3 regions of the Parageobacillus galactosidasius genome follow, and region 1 is predicted to be linked to each of the others. Evidence: riboswitches for the same ligand, from Rfam matches in the RefSeq annotation. Region 1 holds a riboswitch; each other region holds the start of a gene.
What was found. A riboswitch is a leader RNA that binds a small molecule or an ion and turns the genes downstream of it on or off. The one in region 1 is predicted to bind S-adenosylmethionine.
Positions count from the first base shown of each region.

Region 2: it holds a riboswitch for S-adenosylmethionine, as region 1 does, so the genes downstream of both, B9L23_RS04165 (bifunctional homocysteine S-methyltransferase/methylenetetrahydrofolate reductase) here and B9L23_RS17190 (methionine ABC transporter ATP-binding protein) in region 1, are expected to answer to the same signal.
Region 3: it holds a riboswitch for S-adenosylmethionine, as region 1 does, so the genes downstream of both, B9L23_RS07235 (hypothetical protein) here and B9L23_RS17190 (methionine ABC transporter ATP-binding protein) in region 1, are expected to answer to the same signal.

Region 1 covers NZ_NDYL01000002.1:1,480,431-1,488,213, forward strand. Annotated here, with positions in the region: gene sufU (Fe-S cluster assembly sulfur transfer protein SufU) at 1-210, opposite strand, end outside; gene B9L23_RS17165 (cysteine desulfurase) at 200-1,420, opposite strand; gene sufD (Fe-S cluster assembly protein SufD) at 1,417-2,730, opposite strand; gene sufC (Fe-S cluster assembly ATPase SufC) at 2,753-3,532, opposite strand; gene B9L23_RS17180 (MetQ/NlpA family ABC transporter substrate-binding protein) at 3,737-4,576, opposite strand; gene B9L23_RS17185 (methionine ABC transporter permease) at 4,593-5,261, opposite strand; gene B9L23_RS17190 (methionine ABC transporter ATP-binding protein) at 5,251-6,279, opposite strand; SAM riboswitch class I at 6,375-6,483, opposite strand; gene B9L23_RS17195 (O-acetylhomoserine aminocarboxypropyltransferase/cysteine synthase family protein) at 6,614-7,783, opposite strand, start outside.
Region 2 covers NZ_NDYL01000001.1:780,278-788,060, reverse strand. Annotated here, with positions in the region: gene B9L23_RS04185 (ABC transporter substrate-binding protein) at 399-1,472, opposite strand; gene B9L23_RS04180 (ABC transporter permease) at 1,473-2,276, opposite strand; gene B9L23_RS04175 (ABC transporter permease) at 2,273-3,082, opposite strand; gene B9L23_RS04170 (ABC transporter ATP-binding protein) at 3,079-4,137, opposite strand; gene B9L23_RS20280 (hypothetical protein) at 4,198-4,350, shown strand; SAM riboswitch class I at 4,419-4,521, shown strand; gene B9L23_RS04165 (bifunctional homocysteine S-methyltransferase/methylenetetrahydrofolate reductase) at 4,598-6,448, shown strand; gene metH (methionine synthase) at 6,441-7,783, shown strand, end outside.
Region 3 covers NZ_NDYL01000001.1:1,374,099-1,381,881, forward strand. Annotated here, with positions in the region: gene B9L23_RS07225 (MIP/aquaporin family protein) at 1-649, shown strand, start outside; gene glpK (glycerol kinase GlpK) at 668-2,158, shown strand; partial or broken gene B9L23_RS21650 (transposase) at 2,472-2,573, opposite strand; SAM riboswitch class I at 2,869-2,976, shown strand; gene B9L23_RS07235 (hypothetical protein) at 3,052-3,384, shown strand; gene B9L23_RS07240 (VOC family protein) at 3,412-3,795, shown strand; gene B9L23_RS07245 (AbrB family transcriptional regulator) at 3,813-4,898, opposite strand; gene B9L23_RS07250 (PaaI family thioesterase) at 4,996-5,478, shown strand; partial or broken gene B9L23_RS07255 (hotdog fold thioesterase) at 5,522-5,937, opposite strand; gene hutG (formimidoylglutamase) at 6,404-7,381, shown strand; partial or broken gene B9L23_RS19940 (AraC family transcriptional regulator) at 7,387-7,545, shown strand; gene B9L23_RS07265 (IS607 family transposase) at 7,635-7,783, shown strand, end outside.

The sequences.
Region 1 (7,783 bases):
CGAAATGGAGCAGCCTTCTCCCTCAAACTTCACATCCACAATTTTCCCGTCTTCGACTTTCATCGTTAGATGAATACGGTCACCACAAGTCGGATTATTCATATCAATATCTACACTGTTTCCCTCTAAAACACCACGATTTCTTGGATTTTTATAATGATCCATAATCACTTGTCGATAAAGCTGATCTAAAGGATTATTAGAAGACATGACCAAAATACTCCTTTGTTTTCTGTAATGCGACTACGAGTTGATCGATTTCTTCCTTTGTATTATAGAGGTAAAAACTTGCACGCGCTGTAGCTGTTACGTTTAACCATTTCATTAACGGTTGGGCGCAATGGTGACCGGCGCGGACGGCGATCCCTTCCGCGTCAAGGACGGTTGCCACATCATGCGGATGAACTCCTTCTATGTTAAACGTCACTAATCCTCCGCGATGTTTTGGACCATAAATCGTGATCCCTTCTATCGCGGACAACTGTTCTAAAGCGTACTGGGCAAGTTCCTGCTCATGTGCAGCGATATTATCTAATCCGATTTCTTCAAGGAAGTCGATTGCCGCTCCTAAACCGATGGCTCCCGCAATAATTGGAGTACCGCCTTCGAATTTCCACGGAAGCTCTTTCCATGTCGATTCGTACAGGCCGACGAAATCAATCATTTCGCCGCCAAACTCTACCGGTTCCATCTTCTCTAATAATTCCCTTTTACCATATAATACGCCAATTCCTGTCGGACCGCACATTTTATGCCCAGAAAACGCCAAAAAATCACAATCTAGATCTTGAACATCGATTTTCATATGAGGAGCGCTCTGCGCGGCGTCCACTACGATGACAGCGCCATGTTTGTGGGCGATTTTTGCAATTTCTTTTACTGGGTTAATCGTTCCTAAAACGTTGGAAACATGTACAATAGCGACAATTTTTGTATTGGATGTGACCGTCGCTTCTACATCTTTTAGGTCGATCGTTCCATCTGGCTGAAGCGGAATATACTTTAATGTGGCTCCCGTATGTTTAGCGACTTGCTGCCATGGAATAATATTGCTATGGTGCTCCATGTACGTGATGACAATTTCATCGCCTTCTTGTAAATTAGCGCGGCCATAGCTCGCTGCAACCATATTTAACGCCGTTGTCGTTCCTCTTGTAAAAATGATTTCTTGTGTGGACTTCGCATTAATAAACCGTCGTACCTTTTCACGTGCTCCTTCATATGCGTCCGTCGCTTTCGTACCAAGCGTATGCACGCCGCGATGGACATTTGAATTGTACTGGCGATAATAGTGATCAATCGCTTCAATGACGGGAAGAGGTTTCTGTGATGTCGCAGCGTTGTCAAGATATATAAGCGGCTTCCCGTTTACTTCTTGGTCCAAAATCGGAAACAGCTGCCGAACCTCTTTCGTATTCATGACTGCACTTTCCTTTCGATTACTTCAATAAGTTGTTTTTTCACACTTTCAATCGGAATAGCCTCTACAACAGGAGCTAAAAATCCATGAATGATAAGACGTTCTGCCTCATGTTTCGGAATACCGCGGCTCATTAAATAATATAGCTGCGTAGGATCAACGCGGCCGACCGATGCAGCATGTCCTGCCATTACATCGTCTTCGTCAATTAATAAAATAGGGTTCGCATCTCCACGCGCTTTTTCGCTTAGCATTAGAACACGCGATTCTTGCTGCGCGTTCGATTTAGAAGCGCCATGTTCAATTTTTCCAATTCCGTTAAAAATCGAAGTCGCGCTGTCTCTCACAACACCGTGTTTTAAAATGTAGCCTTCCGTATGTTTACCATAATGAACAACGCTTGTCGTAAAGTTTTGTACTTGCTCTCCTCGACCGACAACGACCGTTTTCGTATCGCCGAAAGAACCGTCACCTATTAAGCGGGTAATGTTTTCAGAAACTGTATCTCCATTGTTCATTAAACCGAGCGCCCACTCAATGCGGCCATCACGGGCAGCGATACCGCGGCGGTTTACATAGGTTGTAATACCTTTTGCCAAGTTATCCACCGCAGCAAAAAACACACGAGCATTCGTGTTGGCAAACACTTCGGCGACAATATTGACAACTGCTTTGCTAGTTTCTTTTACGGAAATATAGTTTTCCACATAAACAACCCGGCTATTATCTTCCGCTACAACGATGACATGATTAAATAATGCGATATCATCATTTTCTTGAATATAAACAGCTTGAAGCGGAACATCCACTACAACATTTTTCGGCACATATACGAACACACCGCCGTTAAGTAGCGCAGCATGCAACGCCGTTAAACGATGCTCGTCAATTTTCACGCCATCTTTCATCAAATATTTTTGCAACAAATCCCCATGCTCACGTGCTGCTGTGAAAATATCAGTGAAAATGACGCCTTTTGCTTTCAACTCATCCGATAGAGATAAATATGCTGGTGTATGGTCGCGTTGGACATATAAGTTTTTCGTTCCCTCTCCTGCTTCAATAAGCGCCTTTACTGCTTCAGGCAATTCATCTAATGAAGCAAACGGCGCGCTTTCCACTACATGATTAGCAAATTGTGTGAAATTCCATTTGTCAATTTTTGTTTTATCCGGCTTTGGCAGCGGCAACTCTTCTGCTTTAGCAAGAGCTTGTAAGCGAAGCTGTAAAAGCCAGTCCGGTTCGCCGCGTCCGCTGGAAAATGAGCGCACATATTGTTGGTCGAATGGTATTTTTGTTCCTGTCGTCATAATATAATACTCCTCCTAACGCTTACGCTTCTTGCTCAACCGTTTCATCTTCAATGCCAAGTTCTTTTTTAATCCAATCGTATCCTTCCGCTTCAAGACGTTGTGCCAACTCCGGACCACCGGATTTTACGATACGCCCTTGCATCATGACATGCACATAATCCGGTGTGATGTAGTTTAGTAAACGCTGATAGTGCGTAATGATCAAACAGCCGAATTCGCTGCTGCGCATTTCATTAATTCCTTTTGAAACAATTTTTAATGCATCAATATCAAGACCGGAGTCGATCTCGTCCAAAATCGCGATTTTCGGTTCAAGCATCATTAATTGAAGAATTTCGTTGCGTTTTTTCTCTCCGCCGGAGAATCCTTCATTTAGATAGCGATGCGCCATATCTGGATTCATTTCGAGAAATTCCATTTTTTCGTCAAGTTTGCGGATAAATTTCATTAAAGAAATTTCATTTCCTTCGCCAAGACGAGCGTTAATGGCGGCACGAAGAAAATCCGCATTCGTTATGCCGCTAATTTCGCTTGGATATTGCATCGCCAAAAATAAACCGGCGCGTGCACGTTCATCCACTTCCATCTCCAACACGTTTTGCCCGTCTAATGTAATGCTTCCTTTTGTTACTTCATATTTTGGATGTCCCATAATCGCCGACGATAACGTTGATTTTCCCGTTCCGTTCGGACCCATAATCGCGTGAATTTCTCCGCCTTTTACTTCTAAATTCACACCTTTTAAAATTTCTTTTCCTTCAACGGATACGTGAAGATCTTTAATTGTTAACACTGCCATGAAGAATACCTCCAATTTTCACTAAAAATTGTGTATATCATTGACTTACTTGTCTTTCCATTCTCATTTTATTCTCATTACAATCTTATAACAAATGAAAAGTATTAGCAACCTTTTGAAGAGAATATCACTATGTTCATAGTGAAAAATATTTTGATCAAGATTGTTTTATAAAAATAACGGAAGCGGACCGCTTCCGTTATTTTATTGCGCTGCTGGAATGACAGCACCTTTATATTTTTCTTTAATAAAGTCTTGAATTTCTTTCGACTGTAACACTTCGACAAGCGTTTTAATTTCTTTGCGGTTTTCATCGCCTTTGCGTACAGCGATAATATTGACATATGGGTTATCTTTCGGCGACTCAACAGCAATTGGATCTTTCGCAGGATCTAATCCCGCGTCAAGCGCATAGTTGGCGTTGATGAGCACAGCATCGCCTTCGCCGTTTTTATAAATTTGCGGCAGCAATCCTGCTTCCACATCCGCTTCAAATTTTAAATGTTTTGGATTTTCCACAATGTCTTTGACCGTAGCTTTTGTTTTATCGATACCTTCTTTTAATTTAATTAACCCTTTTTCTTGCAGCATCGATAAAATGCGACCATGGTCTGCAACAGAGTTGCTCATGATGATCGTCGCACCGTCTGGCAATTCTTCGAGGCTTTTATATTTTTTCGAGTAAAGACCGATTGGCTCAATATGAATGCCGCCAGCGTTGACAAAGTCATATCCATGTTCTTTTTTCTGTGCTTCTAAATATGGAATGTGTTGGAAATAGTTGGCATCAATTTCTTTATCTGCTAACACTTTGTTTGGTAAAACATAATCTTGGAATTTAACAATTTTTAAGTCAATGCCTTTTTCTTTTAAAATCGGTTGTGCTTTTTCTAAAATTTCTGCATGCGGGACATTGGAAGCTCCAACCACTAATTTTGTTAATTTCCCTTCTTTTTTGCCACCATCAGCGTTGTTATTGCCTCCGCATGCTGCCAAAGCCAACACAAGAACGATGGCAAATAATGCACTAATCCATTTTTTCATATTGATCTTCCCCCTTTTATCGTTTATCTATTTTGGAAGTGACAAAGTCACCGATAAACTGAATGACAAAGACAATCACCAAAACTAGAACGGTGGCGACAAACGTCACATCATTATGGCTGCGCTGAAATCCTTCAAGATACGCTAAGTTGCCAAGGCCGCCGGCGCCAACGACCCCTGCCATCGCTGTATATCCAACTAAAGCAATTGCAGTGACGGTAATTCCAGATACAAGAGCAGGCAATGACTCTGGAAGAAGCACTTTCCAAATAATCGTGGCCGTTGTCGCTCCCATCGCTTTGGCCGCTTCGATGACACCTTTATCAATTTCGCGAAGCGCAATTTCCACCATTCTCGCGTAAAATGGCGCCGCTCCAATAATGAGTGCTGGCAATGCCGCATTTGCGCCAAGAATCGTTCCGACAACGAATTTCGTAAACGGGATTAACAAAATAATTAATATGATAAATGGGATGGAACGAAAAATGTTAACGATAGCGGCGATGATCATATTCGCCAGGCGGTTTTCCCATAAGTTTCCCTTTGACGTTAAAAATAAAAGCAGTCCAAGAATCGTTCCTAATATAAATGTTGCAACGACAGAAATTCCTGTCATATAAAGCGTTTCAACGGTCGCTGCCCAAATCATATCCCACTCTACATTTGGTAAGAGGTTAGCGAGCATCCGTAATCACCTCCACCGCCACTTGCTGCTTTCGAATATAATCGATCGCACGGGCAACTTCCTCTTTCTCTCCATCCATATGAACAAACAGCACACCGTAAGCGCCTTGGTGGGTTTGCGAAATTTTTCCTTGAAGAATATTCGCATCAACTTGAAATTGGCGAACAACGTTAGCAATCAGCGGCTGTTCCGTAACCTCTCCAACAAACGTCAATTGAAAAACCGTTCCTTTTGGATATTTATCGAGTAAATGCGCAATCGTTTCTTTCGTTTCCTCCGGTTCGATGACCTGCTGTACAAACCGTTTCGTAATCTCCTGCTTTGGCTGCCGGAACACTTGCAGCACTTCTCCTTGTTCAACAATTTTTCCGTTTTCCATCACTGCAACGCGGTTGCAAATTTTACGAATCACGTGCATTTCATGGGTAATTAATACAATTGTCAATCCTAAACGCTTATTAATATCCACCAAAAGTTCCAAAATGGAATCGGTTGTCTGCGGGTCTAGCGCGGATGTCGCCTCATCGCACAATAACACTTTTGGATTGTTCGCCAAAGCGCGCGCGATGCCGACGCGCTGCTTTTGCCCGCCGCTAAGCTGTGACGGATAGGCGTTTTCTCTTCCTTGCAAACCTACAAGCTGAATCAACTCGTCTACTCGTTTTTTCCGCTGTTCTTTCGGTACACCGGCAATTTCTAATGGAAACGCAATGTTTTCGCGAACCGTTCTTGACCATAATAAATTAAAATGCTGAAAAATCATTCCGATTTCCTGACGGGCCTTTCGCAATTCCTTTCCTTTAATATTAGCAATATCCCGTCCAGCGACAATGACTTTCCCTTTGGTCGGTTTTTCCAATCCGTTAAGGAGACGGATTAACGAACTTTTTCCCGCCCCGCTATATCCGATGATTCCGAAAATTTCGCCTTCTTTAATTTGCAAAGAGACATTATCCACTGCTGTTACAGATCCATTGGCCGCTTCATATATTTTTGTCACGTTTTCTAATGTAATCATGCACATTTCCACCTTCCCTCATGTAAAAGACAACTCGCCGCAAAAAGAAAGCCTTTCTGCTCAAGAGAACAGAAAGGCAATGATTACCGTTCTGTCTCTTATCTCTCAAAGCAGACGCTTTGTGTGAATTGGCACCATTTCAGCGAGTACGCTGACGGTTGCCGGGCTTCATTGGGCACATCCCTCCACCTCTCTTGATAAGAGCACAAAAAACACTTTATTCAATTAAAATCTCTCAATAATTACGAATGTGATTTTATCACTATATGTCGAATAGTGTCAATGGAAATGTTATAGTCATTATGGAAAATGGCATGATTATCATTTCTTGTGATTATGAGACGGAAACATCAGATGTAATTCCGGTAGCAGCCGCAATTGCCTGTTCTAAATCTTCGATTAAGTCATCGATATTTTCGATGCCGACAGATAGACGAACTAAATCTTCTGTCACTCCAGATGATTTTAGTTCTTCTTCGTTTAGCTGTTGATGTGTGGTGCTTGCAGGATGGATAATTAAACTTTTCGCATCGCCAACGTTGGCAACATGCGACCATAATTTTACACTGTTGATCAATTTCGCTCCTGCCTCTCTGCCGCCTTTTACGCCAAATACAACGATGGAACCCGCTCCTTTTGGCAAATATTTTTTCGCTAGTTCTTTTGCTGGATGACTGTCGTGTTCTGGATAAAGCACCCACTCTATTGCTGGATGACGATCTAAATACTCGACGATTTTTCTTGTATTCGCAATATGTTCTTTCATACGTACATGCAATGTTTCAAGACCAAGCTGAATTTGAAAGGCATTAAATGGGCTAATCGCTGGACCTAAATCGCGAAGCAGCTGCACGCGAGCTTTGACAATGTATGCAGCAGGTCCAAACGCCTCAGCATACACAAGGTTGTGATAGCTTGGATCAGGAGTAATAAATCCTGGAAACTTTGGCGAATTCCAGTCAAAATTACCACCATCAACAATGATGCCGCCTAAGGTCGTCCCATTCCCAACAAGCCATTTTGTGGCGGAATGGATCACGATATTCGCCCCATGTTCAATTGGTCTGCACAAATAAGGAGTGGCGAATGTGTTGTCGATAATGAGCGGAATTCCCGCTTCACGAGCGATTTGCGCCACCGCCTCAATATCTAATATGTGCAAACTAGGGTTGCCAATCGTTTCGGCGAAAATTGCTTTCGTTTTTGGTGTAATCGCTGCTCGGAAATTTTCCGGATTAGACGGATCGACAAAGTGGGTTTTAATTCCGTATTTCGGCAATGTATTGACGAACAAATTATATGTACCGCCATATAACGTAGATGCCGATACAATTTCATCCCCAGCTCCGGCGATATTCAAAATGGCCAGTGTAATGGCGGCCATTCCGCTAGCGAGAGCAAGACTGCCCACTCCACCTTCCAGCTGTGCCACCCTTTCTTCCAATACGGTAACCGTCGGATTGTGGATGCGTGTATAAATATATCCTTCTTCTTTTAGACCAAA
Region 2 (7,783 bases), on a different contig from region 1:
TCTATTCTTCTTCCCTGCGTCCGATCCCTTCTTGTATGTGAAGCCGCCCATGGGCTTCTTCGTTCCCGCGCGCTAGGGAAGCGGCGCAACCCTTTACGCAAACGCCAAGCAGGCGCCCATCTCCCTATTGCAGAGGGCGGCGCCTGCTCTGATTGTATAGATGCAATGTAAAGCTTTAACACTTTTCGTTTTTACCGGTCATTGCATCCGACTGTCGAGTGACCGAACAACGCCGCTTCCAGACCCATGAATGGGTCTGTGAAGCGAGTCGTTGTTCGGTCTTCCGTCACGCTAAAGCGTGACGGAGGCAAGCCTGTGGCTTGCCTTCGACAGTCAAAAATGGATAAGCCACTTTTTCCGTCAAGGATATGTGAAACGATTTCGTTGCATCTATATGGTTACTTTTGCTGCATCTTAAACTGCAAAAACAGTTCGTTGTAGTAGGCGAGCATGTGTTTCCCTAAGTTTTCGTACACTTCGAGATGCCCAGCTGAATCCAAATCGGGGTAAAAGCGCCGATCGCCCGCGATGTCTTTTGGCAAATAGGCAAGCGCCTTTTTATTCGGCGTCGAATAGCCGACATACTCGGCGTTTTGCGCCGCGTGTTTCGGGTCGAGCATAAAATTGATAAACGCGTGCGCTCCTTCGATGTTTTTCGCTGTTTTCGGAATGACCATGTTGTCAAACCATAAGTTGGAGCCTTCTTTCGGCACGACATAGTCGAGCTTGTCATTTTCGGCGATGATTTCCGCCGCGTCGCCCGACCAAACGACGCCAATGGCCGCCTCTTCATTAGCCAGAAGCAGCTTGATTTCATCGCCGACAATCGCCTTCACATTCGGCATGAGTCGATCGAGTTTCCGCTTTGCTTCTTGCAAGTGGGCTTTGTTCGTATCGTTAAGCGAATAGCCGAGGCTGTTTAACGCCATCCCCATCACTTCGCGCGCCCCGTCGACAAGCAAAATTTGATTGCGCAAGCTTGGCTCCCATAAGTCGTTCCAGCTTGTGATGGTCTTGCCGCCAAGCATCTCGCGGTTGTAGACGATGCCGACCGTTCCCCAAAAATACGGCACTGAATACCGGTTGTGCGGGTCAAACGGCAAGTTGAGGAACCGCGGTTCGATATATTGTAAATTCGGCAGCTTGTCGTGATCGAGCGGCAACAGCAAGTTTTCCTCGATCATTTTGCTGATGGCGTAATCGGACGGAACGGCGACATCAAACGTCGCCCCGCCTTGGGCGATTTTCGCCATCATCGCTTCGTTGGAATCGAATGTTTGGTAAATCACTTTCCACCCTGTCTCTTTTTCAAACTCCCGAATGAGCGCTGGGTCGATGTAATCGCCCCAGTTGTAAACGGTCACCGTTTTGCCTCCGCCGTACCCTTCCGCTTCGCTCAACCGGTGGGTGATGAACATGAGGACGAACGCCGCGATGAACACGGCCGCAAACCCTTGGACAAGCCGTTTCACCTACTTTCGCCCCCCTATCCCGTACATTCGGCCGCCTTTTTGGCTGAGCACGTAATAGCCGATGACAAGCAGCATCGTAAATAAAAATAGCAGCGTCGACAGCGCATTGATCGATAAGGAAATGCCCTGGCGCGCCCGCGAATAAATTTCCACCGACAGCGTCGAGAACCCATTTCCCGTGACAAAAAACGTCACGGCAAAGTCATCGAGCGAATACGTAAGCGCCATGAAAAAGCCCGCCCATATGCTCGGAGCCAAAAACGGCAGCACGACGCTTGACAGCACTTGCCAAGGCCCTGCTCCTAAATCTCTAGCCGCATCAATCAGCATCGGGCTCATTTCCTCGAGTTTCGGCAGCACCATTAACACGACAATCGGCACGCTAAAAGCAATGTGAGACAACAGCACGGACGTAAAGCCGAGCTTGATGCCGGCCACCGTAAACAGCAACAAAAACGAAGCGCCGATGATGACATCCGGACTGACGATCAACACGTTGTTGAGAGCAAGAAGGGCGTTTTTCGTCCGCTGCCGCTTGACATAGTAAATGGCGAGCGCTCCGATGACCCCGAGTATGGTCGCGACCGCCGCCGACAGCAGCGCAATGACGATTGTATTCAAAACGATGATGAGCAAGCGGTCGTCGGACAGCACGTCGCGGTACCATTTAAACGTGAACGATTGAAAATCGTGCATCGTCCCGCCGCTGTTGAACGAATAATACATCAAATATACAATCGGCGTATACATCACGGCAAACACGGCTAACAGGTACACACGTCCCCACCAATGCGTCCGTTTCATCGGCTTCCCTCTTTCCTTCCGGTTCCTGTCAGGACGACGATGACCGCCATCGCGATCATTAACACAACAGCGATCGTCGCCCCCATTCCCCAGTTTTGGGTGACAAGAAAATGCTGCTCAATGGCCGTGCCGAGCGTAATGACGCGGTTGCCCGCAATGAGGCGCGTAATCATAAACAGCGACAACGCCGGGATGAATACCGCCTGGCAGCCGGCCTTCACCCCGCCAAGCGTGAGCGGGAAGACGACGCGGCGGAACGTCGTCCAAGCCGAAGCGCCCAAATCGCGGGCGGCATCGACCAGCGATGGCGGCAGCTCCTCCAGCGCGTTGAAAATCGGCAGCACCATAAACGGAATAAAAATGTACACCGACACAAAGACAAAACTGAAATCGGTGAACAACAGCTGCCGCGGCCCGACGCCCAGCGCTTTCAACAAAGCGTTGGCCAGCCCGTACGTGCCGAACAGCCCTAAAAACGCATACACCTTCAGCAGCAAATTCACCCACATCGGCAAAATAAGCAACAACAGCCATAGCTGCTTGTGCCGCGTCTTCGTCAGCCAATAGGCGGTCGGATAGCCGATGAGCAGCGACACAAGCGTGATTAAAAACGCATACCAAAACGAATACGCCATCATTTTCAAATAAATGGGCGTCCACACGGATTTGTAGTTGGACAACGTCCAATGGCCGTCAAGATCCAAAAACGATTCATACACCAAAAAGACAATCGGGGCCACGACAAACAGCACAAGCCAAATGCCATAAGGGATTAAATACCAGTTCCGCCACGCCCGTTCCGTCATGCGTCCTCATCCTCCTTTTCGAGTCGCATGACGTGAATCGCTTCCGGTTCAAAACGAAGGCCGACCGTTTCCCCGACTTCGGCCTTTTTCGTCGAATGGACAAGCCATTCGTTGCCGTTTTCGTCATAGCCGCAAATTTCATAATGGACACCGCGGAATAAGAGCGAATCGACGCGGATGACGATCTGCCCGTCTTCCGGCGCCGCGAGCTCCAAATCTTCCGGGCGGATGACGACATCGACCGGTTCGTTTGGCGCGAAGCCGCGGTCAACACACGCAAACTGTTTGCCGGCAAATTCGACGAGGAAATCGTCGATCATGCGCCCTGACAAAATGTTCGATTCGCCAATGAAATCGGCGACGAATCGATTGACAGGCTCGTCGTAAATGTCTTTCGGCGTCCCAAACTGCTGAATTTTTCCTTTATTCAGAACAAAAATGTAATCGGACATCGCCAATGCTTCTTCTTGATCATGCGTGACAAAAATGAACGTAATCCCTAAGCGGCGCTGCAATTCACGAAGTTCATACTGCATTTCCGTGCGCAGTTTCAAATCCAAGGCTGACAGCGGTTCATCCAAGAGCAGCACCTCAGGTTCATTGACAATCGCCCGGGCAATGGCGACGCGCTGACGCTGGCCGCCGGACATTTCTTGAATGCGGCGGCGCTTATAGCCGTCTAAGTTGACAAACCGAAGCGCTTCCCTCACTTTCTCGCGAATGTCGGTTTCTTTCATCTTTTTCACGCGCAAACCAAACGCAACGTTTTCAAACACATCGAGATGAGGGAACAATGCATAGTCTTGAAAAACAGTGTTGACTTGCCGTTTGTTCGGCGGGACGTTTTGAATCGGCTTTCCGTGGAAATAAATCGTTCCTTCCGTCGGCTCGATAAACCCGGCAATCAGCCGCAAAATCGTTGTCTTCCCACAACCCGACGGTCCAAGCAGCGTATAAAACTTCCCGCGCTCCATCGCAAAACTGACATCATCCAGTACGGCTGCGCCGTCGTATTCCTTCGTCACTCGCTCGAAGCGGATGATTTCTCCGTTCACTTTCAGCCCCCCATCTTCTTGATGTTCACTATTCCTAATTAGAACATAGGAGAGTAGAAAGTGCAACGGAAAAATATGCTTTCCGCCATGTCGGCGACTAAAAAACAAAAAGCGGCTGACTATTCCGCAGAACAGCTTCCAATTTTGCCCGCAATGCGGAAAGCCGCTGTCTCATTGATCGTTTTTTCAAATTTCCTTGCTTCACCGTATTGAATAATTTCAAAAAATACATTAAATTATATAGTAATAGTCAAGACGAAATAAACAACCGCATACGGACATTCTTATCAAGAGAGGGGGAGGGACTGGCCCGATGAACTCTCAGCAACCTGGCGGAAGTCAAGGTGCTAAATCCAGACAGGCGAAACGCCTGGAAGATAAGAAGAGACGATACATAAAAAGTCTTCTTCTTATAGAAGGCTTTTTTCTTTTACTATCTTCATAGAACGGGGGAATGATCGTGGGGCTTTTGCAAGACTTAAAAGAACGCATCCTTATCGCCGATGGAGCGATGGGAACGCTATTATACTCGCACGGCGTCGACCGATGTTTTGAAGAACTAAATTTATCAAAACCGGAAGACATCATTCACATTCATGAAGCATATATCGCCGCGGGCGCAGAAGTAATCCAAACGAATACATATGGCGCCAACTATGTCAAACTTGCCCGCTACGGATTGGAAGATGAAGTGCCATCCATTAACCGCGCGGCAGTAAGGCTCGCCAAAAAGGCGGCGGGAAATAAAGCCTATGTGCTTGGAACGATCGGCGGATTACGGAGCATCAACAAAAGCGCCGTTTCCATCGACGAAGTAAAGCGGACGTTTCGCGAGCAATTATTTGTGCTTTTAAACGAAGACGTCGATGGCTTATTGCTCGAGACATATTACGATTTGGAAGAATTGCAGACGGTGCTTGCAATCGCGCGCAAAGAAACGGATAAGCCGATTATCGCGCACGTCTCCCTCCACGAAGTTGGCGTCTTGCAAGACGGCACTCCCCTTTCTGAAGCGTTGGCGCGCTTGGAGCAGTTGGGAGCTGATGTCATCGGTCTAAATTGCCGTCTCGGTCCATATCATATGATTCGTTCGCTCGAGGAAGTGCCGCTGCCGAAAAAAGCGTTTCTTTCCGCGTATCCGAACGCAAGCTTGCCGGATTATCGCGACGGACGGCTTATCTATGAAACAAACACCGATTATTTTAAAGAAACGGCTCTTGCCTTCCGTGAACAAGGCGTGCGCCTGATTGGCGGGTGCTGCGGCACGACGCCGAAACATATCGAAGCGATAGCAAACGCCTTAACCGATCGGACACCGATTACAGAAAAAGTCGTTAAACAACGTCATGTTCCGATTTCTATCCAAACAAACGAACCAAATGCCGCCCCGCCGTTGCAGGATATCGTACGTAAGCGGCGCTCGGTGATCGTCGAGCTTGATCCGCCGAAAAAATTAGGGATCGCGAAATTTTTAGAAGGCGCCAAAGCGCTGAAAGAAGCGAACATTGATGCGTTGACATTGGCCGATAACTCGCTGGCAACTCCACGAATCAGCAACATGGCGCTCGGCTCCATCGTCAAAGAGCAGCTCGGCATCCGCCCGCTTATTCATATTACATGCCGCGACCGCAATTTAATCGGCTTGCAGTCGCACTTGATGGGCCTGCATACGCTCGGCATCACCGATGTGCTCGCCATCACCGGAGACCCATCGAAAATCGGCGATTTTCCTGGAGCGACATCCGTCTATGATTTATCGTCCTTTGATTTAATCCGGCTGATTCGCCAATTTAACGAAGGGCTTTCGTATTCCGGAAAATCGCTCGGGCAAAAAACAAACTTCTCGATTGCCGCGGCCTTTAACCCGAACGTCCGTCATTTAGATAAGGCTGTAGAGCGTCTGGAGAAAAAAATTCAATGCGGCGCCCATTATTTTATCACCCAGCCGCTTTATTCCGAGCGGCAAATCGAAGAGGTGTATGAAGCGACGAAGCATCTTGAGACGCCGATTTACATCGGCATTATGCCGCTAGTGAGCGCGCGCAACGCCGATTTCCTTCATCATGAAGTGCCGGGAATTACTCTTTCTGATGAAATCCGCTCTCGCATGGCGGCATGCGCGAATGACCCAGTGCAATCTGCGCGCGAAGGAATCGCAATTGCCAAATCGCTCATTGACGCCGCTTTTGACTTATTTAACGGCATCTACTTAATTACGCCGTTTTTGCGCTATGAAATGACCGTCGAACTCGTTCGCTACATTCATGAAAAGGAACAAGCCGCACAAGAAAGGAAGGTACTCCATGGGTAACATCACACTTGAGCAACAGCTCGAAAAAAAAATATTAATTATTGACGGCGCAATGGGAACGATGATTCAAAGCGCGAAGCTCTCAGCTGATGATTTCGGCGGAGAAGCATACGAAGGATGCAACGAATATTTGACGCTCACCGCTCCGCATGTGATCGAGCGCATTCATGAAGCATATTTGCAGGCGGGAGCGGATATTATCGAAACAAACACGTTCGGTGCGACAAACGTTGTATTAGATGAATATCATCTTGGCCATTTAGCGCTAGAGTTAAATATCGAATCCGCCAAGCTTGCGCGCAAAGCAGCCGACGCCTACTCTACTCCCGAATGGCCACGCTTTGTCGCCGGTTCAATGGGACCGACGACAAAAACGCTATCCGTTACAGGAGGCATTACGTTCGAACAATTAGTTGCTGCTTACGAAGAACAAGCGCGAGGACTATTGCTTGGCGGCGTCGACTTGCTTTTATTGGAAACATGCCAAGACACCTTAAACGTCAAAGCCGGCTTTATCGGCATTTCCAAGGCGTTTGAAGCGGTCGGAAAAAAAGTGCCGATTATGATTTCCGGAACGATTGAACCAATGGGAACAACATTAGCAGGACAAACGATTGAATCGTTTTTCATCTCCGTACAGCATATGAAGCCGTTCGCGGTCGGATTAAACTGCGCGACCGGCCCCGAGTTTATGACCGACCATTTGCGCACGCTTGCTTCCTTGGCGAACACTGCTGTAAGCTGCTATCCGAACGCCGGGCTTCCGGATGAAGAAGGCTGCTATCACGAGACACCGGAGATGTTAGCGAAAAAAATCCAACGATTCGCTGAAAAAGGATGGATTAACATCGTCGGCGGTTGCTGCGGAACAACTCCGGAACATATTCGCGCCATCGCCGAAGCGGTCCGAGACATTCCACCGCGGCCGATTCCGAAATCTTTTGACGTTCATGCCGTTTCCGGCATCGATCCGCTTATTTACGATGAAACAATGCGTCCGCTGTTTGTCGGCGAGCGCACAAACGTAATCGGTTCGCGCAAATTTAAACGGCTCATCGCTGAAGGAAAATATGAAGAAGCGGCGGAAATTGCCCGCGCGCAAGTAAAAAACGGCGCGCACGTCATCGATATTTGCTTAGCCGACCCGGACCGCAATGAACAAGAAGATATGGAAAAGTTTATCCAACAAGTCGTAAAAAAAGTAAAAGTGCCGCTTGTCATTGATTCAACCGATGAACGCGTTATTGAACGTGCTCTCACTTATTCACAAGGGAAAGCAATCATTAACTCGATTAATTTGGAAGACGGCGAAGAACGGTTTGAAAAAGTCATTCC
Region 3 (7,783 bases), on a different contig from region 1:
CGCTCATTTAAATCCAGCGCTAACGCTTGCATTAGCGTTTAACGGGGATTTTCCATGGGCAGATGTGCCAAAATACATTGCCGCACAAATGCTTGGTGCAATGATTGGCGCTGTCATTGTATATCTTCATTATTTGCCTCATTGGAAAGAAACGGACGACCCTGGCGCAAAACTTGGCGTATTTGCAACAAGTCCTGCTGTTCCAAACTATTTCGCAAACTTAATCAGCGAAATAATTGGCACGTTTGTATTAGTGCTTGGCATTTTAGCCATTGGCGCCAATAAATTTGCCGATGGGCTAAATCCATTTATCGTCGGGTTTCTTATTGTCGCCATTGGTCTTTCCCTTGGCGGAACGACAGGATATGCCATTAACCCGGCGCGGGATTTGGGGCCGCGTATCGTTCACTTTTTGCTTCCGATACCAAAAAAAGGATCATCCAATTGGCCTTACGCATGGGTTCCGGTTGTCGGACCGATTCTTGGCGGTTCGTTTGGCGGTTTATTTTACAAAGCTGTCTTTCTAGGAAAAATGACAGCGGCATTTTGGTATGTGCTTATTGCTATAATAGTAGTACTCGCACTGACATTCATCAGCCAAGGAAAAACATCGAATAGCTATAATAAAGCAAAAAATGCATTCATGTAATTAGGGGAGGAATTGGTGATGGAACGATACATTTTGTCACTGGATCAAGGAACAACAAGCTCACGGGCGATTTTGTTTAACAAAAATGGCGAAATTGTTCATATCGCGCAACGGGAATTTAAACAATATTTTCCAAAGCCAGGATGGGTCGAACATAACGCTAATGAGATTTGGGGCTCGATTTTGGCGGTAATTGCTACCGTCTTGTCAGAAGCATCGGTGCAGCCGGAGCAAGTAGCAGCCATCGGCATTACGAACCAGCGGGAAACGACAGTCGTATGGGATAAACATACGGGGCTGCCAATTTATAATGCCATTGTTTGGCAATCTCGACAAACGGCCGATATTTGCGAACAACTCAAACAACAAGGATATGATGACTTATTCCGCAAGAAAACAGGGTTATTAATTGACCCTTATTTTTCCGGAACAAAAGTAAAATGGATTTTAGACAACGTCGATGGAGCGAGAGAGAAAGCGGAAAAAGGAGATTTATTGTTCGGTACGATCGACACATGGCTCATTTGGAAACTTTCCGGCGGACGCGCACATGTGACGGATTATTCAAACGCTTCACGGACGCTTTTATTTAATATTCATACATTACAATGGGATGATGAGATTCTAAATATTTTAGGCATTCCAAAATCAATGCTTCCAAAAGTGCGCCCATCCTCGGAAGTGTACGCTAAAACGATACCACATCATTTCTTTGGTGTCGAAGTGCCAATCGCTGGAGCGGCCGGCGACCAACAAGCAGCGTTGTTTGGCCAAGCGTGCTTTGAGGAAGGAATGGCGAAAAACACATATGGCACTGGCTGCTTTATGTTGATGAATACAGGGGAAAAAGCAGTACAATCGAAACATGGTTTGTTAACAACGATCGCATGGGGAATCGACGGAAAAGTCGAATATGCGTTGGAAGGAAGCATTTTCGTTGCTGGCTCAGCGATTCAGTGGCTTCGTGATGGGCTTCGAATGATCAAGCAGGCGTCAGACAGTGAAGCATATGCGGAAAAAGTCGATTCAACGGATGGCGTTTATGTTGTACCGGCATTTGTCGGTCTCGGAACACCGTATTGGGATAGCGATGTACGCGGTGCGGTATTTGGTTTGACGCGCGGTACGACAAAAGAACATTTCATTCGCGCAACACTAGAGTCGCTTGCATATCAAACAAAAGATGTATTAACAGCAATGGAAGCGGATTCAGGCATTGGCTTGAAAACGCTGCGCGTCGACGGCGGAGCGGTGAAAAACAACTTTTTAATGCAGTTCCAAAGCGATATGCTCGGCGTGCCAGTAGAGCGTCCAGTCATCAATGAAACAACAGCCCTAGGCGCGGCATACTTAGCTGGGCTTGCCGTCGGCTATTGGAAAGACCGGAAAGAAATCGCCTCACAATGGCAATTAGAACGCCAATTCGAACCGCAAATGGCAAAAGAGAAACAAGAAGCGCTTTATGCAGGATGGAAAAAAGCAGTGAAAGCCGCGATGGCGTTTAAGTAAACAGAAGGGGCTCTCCGATGAAAAAGAGCCCCCTTTTTCTTTGTTTTTCTGCATGCAAAAGCAACTCCAATCTTATTATATATCACGCTTCAAAAATTTCGTCTAAAAAAGTCGAAAAAATAGAATAATGACGACAAGTGGCAAATAATATATTCTATTGGAAATATTATGTTATTATTTTATGATAAAAGTCATGTATCCATTTTCTTATTAAATAAAACTATGTGCTAAATAATCAATTAGAAATAAGAAAAAATTATGCATAAATAACAAAAATCAGGTTCATCACCAAAAGATGTACTTGATTTTTACGTTAAAATGTGATAGAGGTCTCTAGACGGACACGCAAAGTAAAACGCTGGATATTTCGATACCCATATCCTCGCCTTTTGATCAATTTTATTTTTTCCGCTGTTAATGAACGCTGCCGCTGAATGAATCCGACTTTCCGTGCCAGACGGGTCAGTTCTTCAGAGGAGAAGAGTTGACGAATCGTTTTTATCCATGCCTTCATCTTTTTTGCCATCAAAAAATAATCCTTTCCAACGATGATTTCGTTAGAAAGGATACCATGTTTTTGGCGCTGAAAAAAGATCAAATTCTTAACTTGATGGCTATGGGAGAGCGCCTTTGCTCTCCCTTCCTCGTTTGTGAAAAAAATGATTGTCATCACAATGGCACCATGATAAGATAAAAACAAACTGCATACAGTCTTATCAAGAGTGGACGAGAGATCGGGCTCTATGACTCCACAGCAACCTGCGTATTACGCAAGGTGCTCCAACCCGCAAAGCGTCTTTCGCTTTGGATGATAAGAACGGTTACCCCCTTTCGCATCATTCATGGCGAAAGGGGTTTTTATGTATGTGCAAAGAAGGAGGTGGGAATGTCGATTGCGCGAAAATGATTTGATTCGCAGCTATATGGCGGCGCACTTAACGGTAGCATCGTTTGCTTCCCATGTCGCCCGTTGTGTCCAAAAACAGCTTTTGCAATTTGACCGACAGGCAGCGATTCATTTTGATAGCAGCCAAAATGTTTTCCATCTATACGGATATACGCAAGGGAAGATGTTTTCGCTTCTTCTGACATTTGCGGAAGTGGAAGAATGGAAAGCTGCTGGCCCTTATGCGCTTGACCGCTGCATTTTCTGTGAATTAGAGGAAAAAGGAATTTCGATCGTACATATGACTCCATATTTGCGGTCGGTATTTTCACAATCTTGAAAATAATGAAAAAAGGGGAGAAACATAATGGCAGTAAAAAAATTTGAACACGTCGGCATTCAAGTAAAAGACATCGAAACATCGAAAAAGTTTTATCAAGAGGTAGTCGGATTGGAACTACTTAGCGAGATGACGCATACGAACGGTACAATGAAATTGGCGTTTTTAGGATTGGATGGCTCAGTCATTGTCGAATTGATCGAAGGGTATAATCCGAATTTGCCGACGGAAGGAAAAGTGCATCACGTCGCCTTTACCGTTGAAGGAATTGAACAAGAAAAAGAACGGATTCAATCGCTCGGCGTTCCGCTTGTATGGGAAGAGATTACGACGCTGCCAAACGGGGCGAAATATTTATTCTTCCTTGGACCGGATGGTGAATGGATCGAATTTTATGAACCGGCTAAGTAAAACGAAACCGCTCTGTTTTAGTTTCGAACAGAGCGGTTTTTCCATGGCGTTTCGGTGATATATGGGAATTTTCGAAACACCCATTTCAACACGTTCGGCACGACGATAATGACAAGAAGAAGACGTACAAATTGCAAGGAGCTGACAATCGCTGGATCTCCTCCGACCGTTTGCGCTGTTAATACCATTTCCACAAGTCCTCCTGGCGCAAGACTCAACAGCGCGGTCGACAGCGGAAGATCGGTTAATTCCGCAAATACGTAGCCGAATCCGAACGATAGAGCAATTAATACTAACGCAAGCAAGAAATATACCCAGCTAAATTTTCCGCCAAGCTTAATATCTTCTAAGGTAATGCGTTCTCCCATGTTTATTCCGACACTAATTTGCGCCAAAATAATCAACCATACAGGCAGTAACGGCAGGTTCACACCAGCCGCATGCATAACTGCCGTTACGGCAAGCGGCCCGACGACGTATGCTGCCGGAATGATGTTTCGTAAAAGAAGCGCACCGAAAATACTTAACAAAAACCAAGTGTAATGACCATCGGAAGAGACAGCTGCCGCCTGAGCGGTTGCGTTTCCTGGCGACGCGTGTCCGTTCAACCAATGGACAACGACTGTTGGCACAAGAAAAACGACCGTTAATAAACGAATCGTTTGGAAAATGGTTACTAAAGCAGTATTCGCGTTCAACGACTCACTTGCGGCAACCATTTCCGACAGCCCGCCAGGAACAGATGCAAACACACTTGTCACTTTATCAATATGTGTCCATTTCGTCACCATGATGCTGTTTATAATGTTAATAGCAATTAGCAATACGGTGGCAACGAGAAACGGAACAATATATGGCGCAATCGTTAATAGCGTTTCTTTTGTAAACGACAGTCCAAAATAAGTGCCTAACACAATCAATCCACTATTCGACAACGCTTTCGGCGCCGCTACTGGGCGCTTGATGACCGTTTTCCAAACAAGCATTCCAGTAATGGCTCCGAGCATCCATGGAATTGGGGAATGGAGATGATAAAACAGCAAACCGGTCAGTCCTGCGACGATATATGTTTCTAACACTTTCATTGCTGTAGTCCTTTCCATTCTCTGTAAACCTATCACTATTGTAAAGAAAAATAAAAGAAAAAGGAAGTAATGTGCTCATTGTGATATACTGAAAAGGAAAGGGGAGGGAGAAATGATGGAAGAACAAGTAAAACATGCCATTCAAGACGAATACCCAGAGGAATTTGCCTGGTGCTACGGATGCGGGCGGCTGAATGAGCACGGCCACCATTTCCGCACCGGATGGCAAGGGGAGAAAACGGTCACGATTTATACGCCACGTCCCGAGCATATCGCTATTCCTGGTTTTGTTTACGGCGGATTGATTGCGTCATTAATCGACTGCCACGGAACTGGTTCCGCCGCGCTGGCGCTGCATCGCAAAAACGGACACGAACCAGGAGATGGAGAAGTGCCACCGCGGTTTGTAACTGCTTCTTTGAACGTAGAGTTCTTGAAACCGACGCAGCATGGAGTTCCGTTAAAGGCAATCGGTACGGTCGAAGAAATTCATCCGAAAAAGTGGAAAGTAAAGACGGAAGTATTCGCCGATGGAGAACTTTGCGCGCGCGGAGAAGTCGTGGCGGTTGTGATGCCGAAGACGTTTGGGCAAAAATAGCGCGCCCATTGACAAACAAAAAGCAGGAGGCCATCCTGCTTTTTTATCGTTTTGGCATGATCATGACCGAAGAAACGGCGCTTGCCGCTTCTTTGCCGTTTTGCGTTAAGACAGCGGTCAGATAGGCAACAGTGCGCCTGAATTTTTCCACCTTTGCTTCGACTTCCACTTCTCCGGCAACGGTCGGGGCGGTGGAATGTTGTATGCAGATTGATCGAGACAAATGTTTGGTCTTTATGAAGCAACGTCGTAATCGCATACGCCATCATAATATAGGCCGCCGCACTGACAAATCCCCCATGATGCCGCCGTTTCCGTTTAGCCAATGTCACCCGATCGCCCATTTTCCTTTCGCATATCTTTCGCCTGTTTCCACTAATTGAACGCCAAGCGACGTATCACAGGCTGGCGGTGCGCTTTTACAGCTATGGCTCCATGCAAGTTGACGTTTTTTGCCATAGCTACAACCCTTTTTTTGAAAATGATAAGATTCTATATTACCCTATTCGCGAATGAAAAGATTTCTTTTTTTATCGTTAAGGGGCTACGCAATATTCATGAATAAAAAATTATGCGTTTTGATCCCATTTTCGTTGACCCGACACAGTGAAGCTCGTGGATTGCTTTGTATTTGTGATGGGAAAAAGAATGGCGCGGTTTGATTTCGGCAATGGCAAAACGAATGGTAATAATGATAAGTTCACTAGTTATTAGAAACAATCCTATTATTTTCGTATAAAGAACACTAAAAATAGGCGGCAAAACAAGAAGGAAATAAGGGAAGTGGGAGAGAAAGAGGAAGAAGGGACATCATTTACGAGACGGGGATAAGGATCAGATCCCGATATAGATGAATCAACGCGATGACTAATTCAGGACGTTGGTGTCGTGCAAAAGCATAAAGAAAGTAGGGAGGTCTCGTTTTATGTACAAACAGCTGGACAAGGAGAGATGGACGGGACGGATCGACAGCGAAAGCGAGGAAAAAAGTTTTCGCGTCCATCAAAAGATCCGTTTGCTGGATATGGGTCAGGTACAGACGCAGGCAGAAAACGCTTTTGCTTTATTAGGCTTCCAATGCGATGAAGGGGTCCGCCGCAACCAAGGACGGCAAGGGGCGTATCACGCGCCGGTGGAAGTGAAAAAAGCGCTGGCAAACCTGCCGTGGCACCTGCCGTCTCACACAATACTTTACGATGTGGGCGAAATTACTTGTGAAGGGGGAGAGTTAGAAAACAGCCAGAAACATTTGGGCCAGGCGGTAGAGCGCCTTATCTGCCATAACATCACGCCGGTTGTCATCGGCGGCGGACATGAAACCGCGTACGGGCATTATCTCGGTGTTCGTCAGGCGGTCGGTTCGGAAACGAAGCTTGGCATTATCAACATCGACGCTCATTTTGACATGCGCCCATATAGACAAGGACCGTCATCGGGAACAATGTTTCGGCAAATATTAGATGAAGATGGAAACGCGGGATACTGCTGCCTCGGCATTCAGACGCTAGGCAACCCAGCGGCGTTATTTGAAACCGCTAATCGATATGGATGCACGTACGCGCTTGAGGAAGAATTGACGTTGGCAACGCTAGAGCGCGCGTATGAGATCATTGACGATTTTATCAAAAACTATGATGTACTGATGCTGACGCTTTGCATGGATGTGTTGAGTGCAAGCGCGGCACCGGGAGTGAGCGCGCCTTCGCCGTTCGGGCTTGATCCGAAAATCGTCCGCGCCTTGCTTCGTTATATTATTTCCAAGCCACAAACGATCAGTTTCGATATTTGTGAAGTGAATCCGCTTGTCGATGAAAATCGAAAAACGATTGCGTTAGCGGCCGCTTTCTGCATGGAAGCGCTCGTTCATTTCCACCGCCGCCAGCGAGCGGCGACAGGTCGGTGAAGCCGATGAAACTATTGATTGCGGAGCGGGATGAAAATGAGAGCGCGGCGATCCGCTGGCTTGTTTCCGCCTATTCGCTGCCCATTCATCACGTCTATACCGCCAATACCGTCGAGCGGACAATGAGAATATTAGAAAAGGAAACACCGGAGCTGCTATATATAGTCTGATAAAATATTAAAATTTTTTAATAAAATATGTTTATTTTATTGTTGATATTTGCTACATTTTTGTATGAAAGGAGGTGCATAAATTGAAAGCAAATGAAGTTTTGAAACTACTTCGAATAACAAGACAAACATTAACTAAATATGTAAAAGATGGAATTATTAAAGTGAAAGTTCTTCCTAATGGAAGATATGATTATGATGAAGATAGTGTTTATTCATTATTGCTTGATGG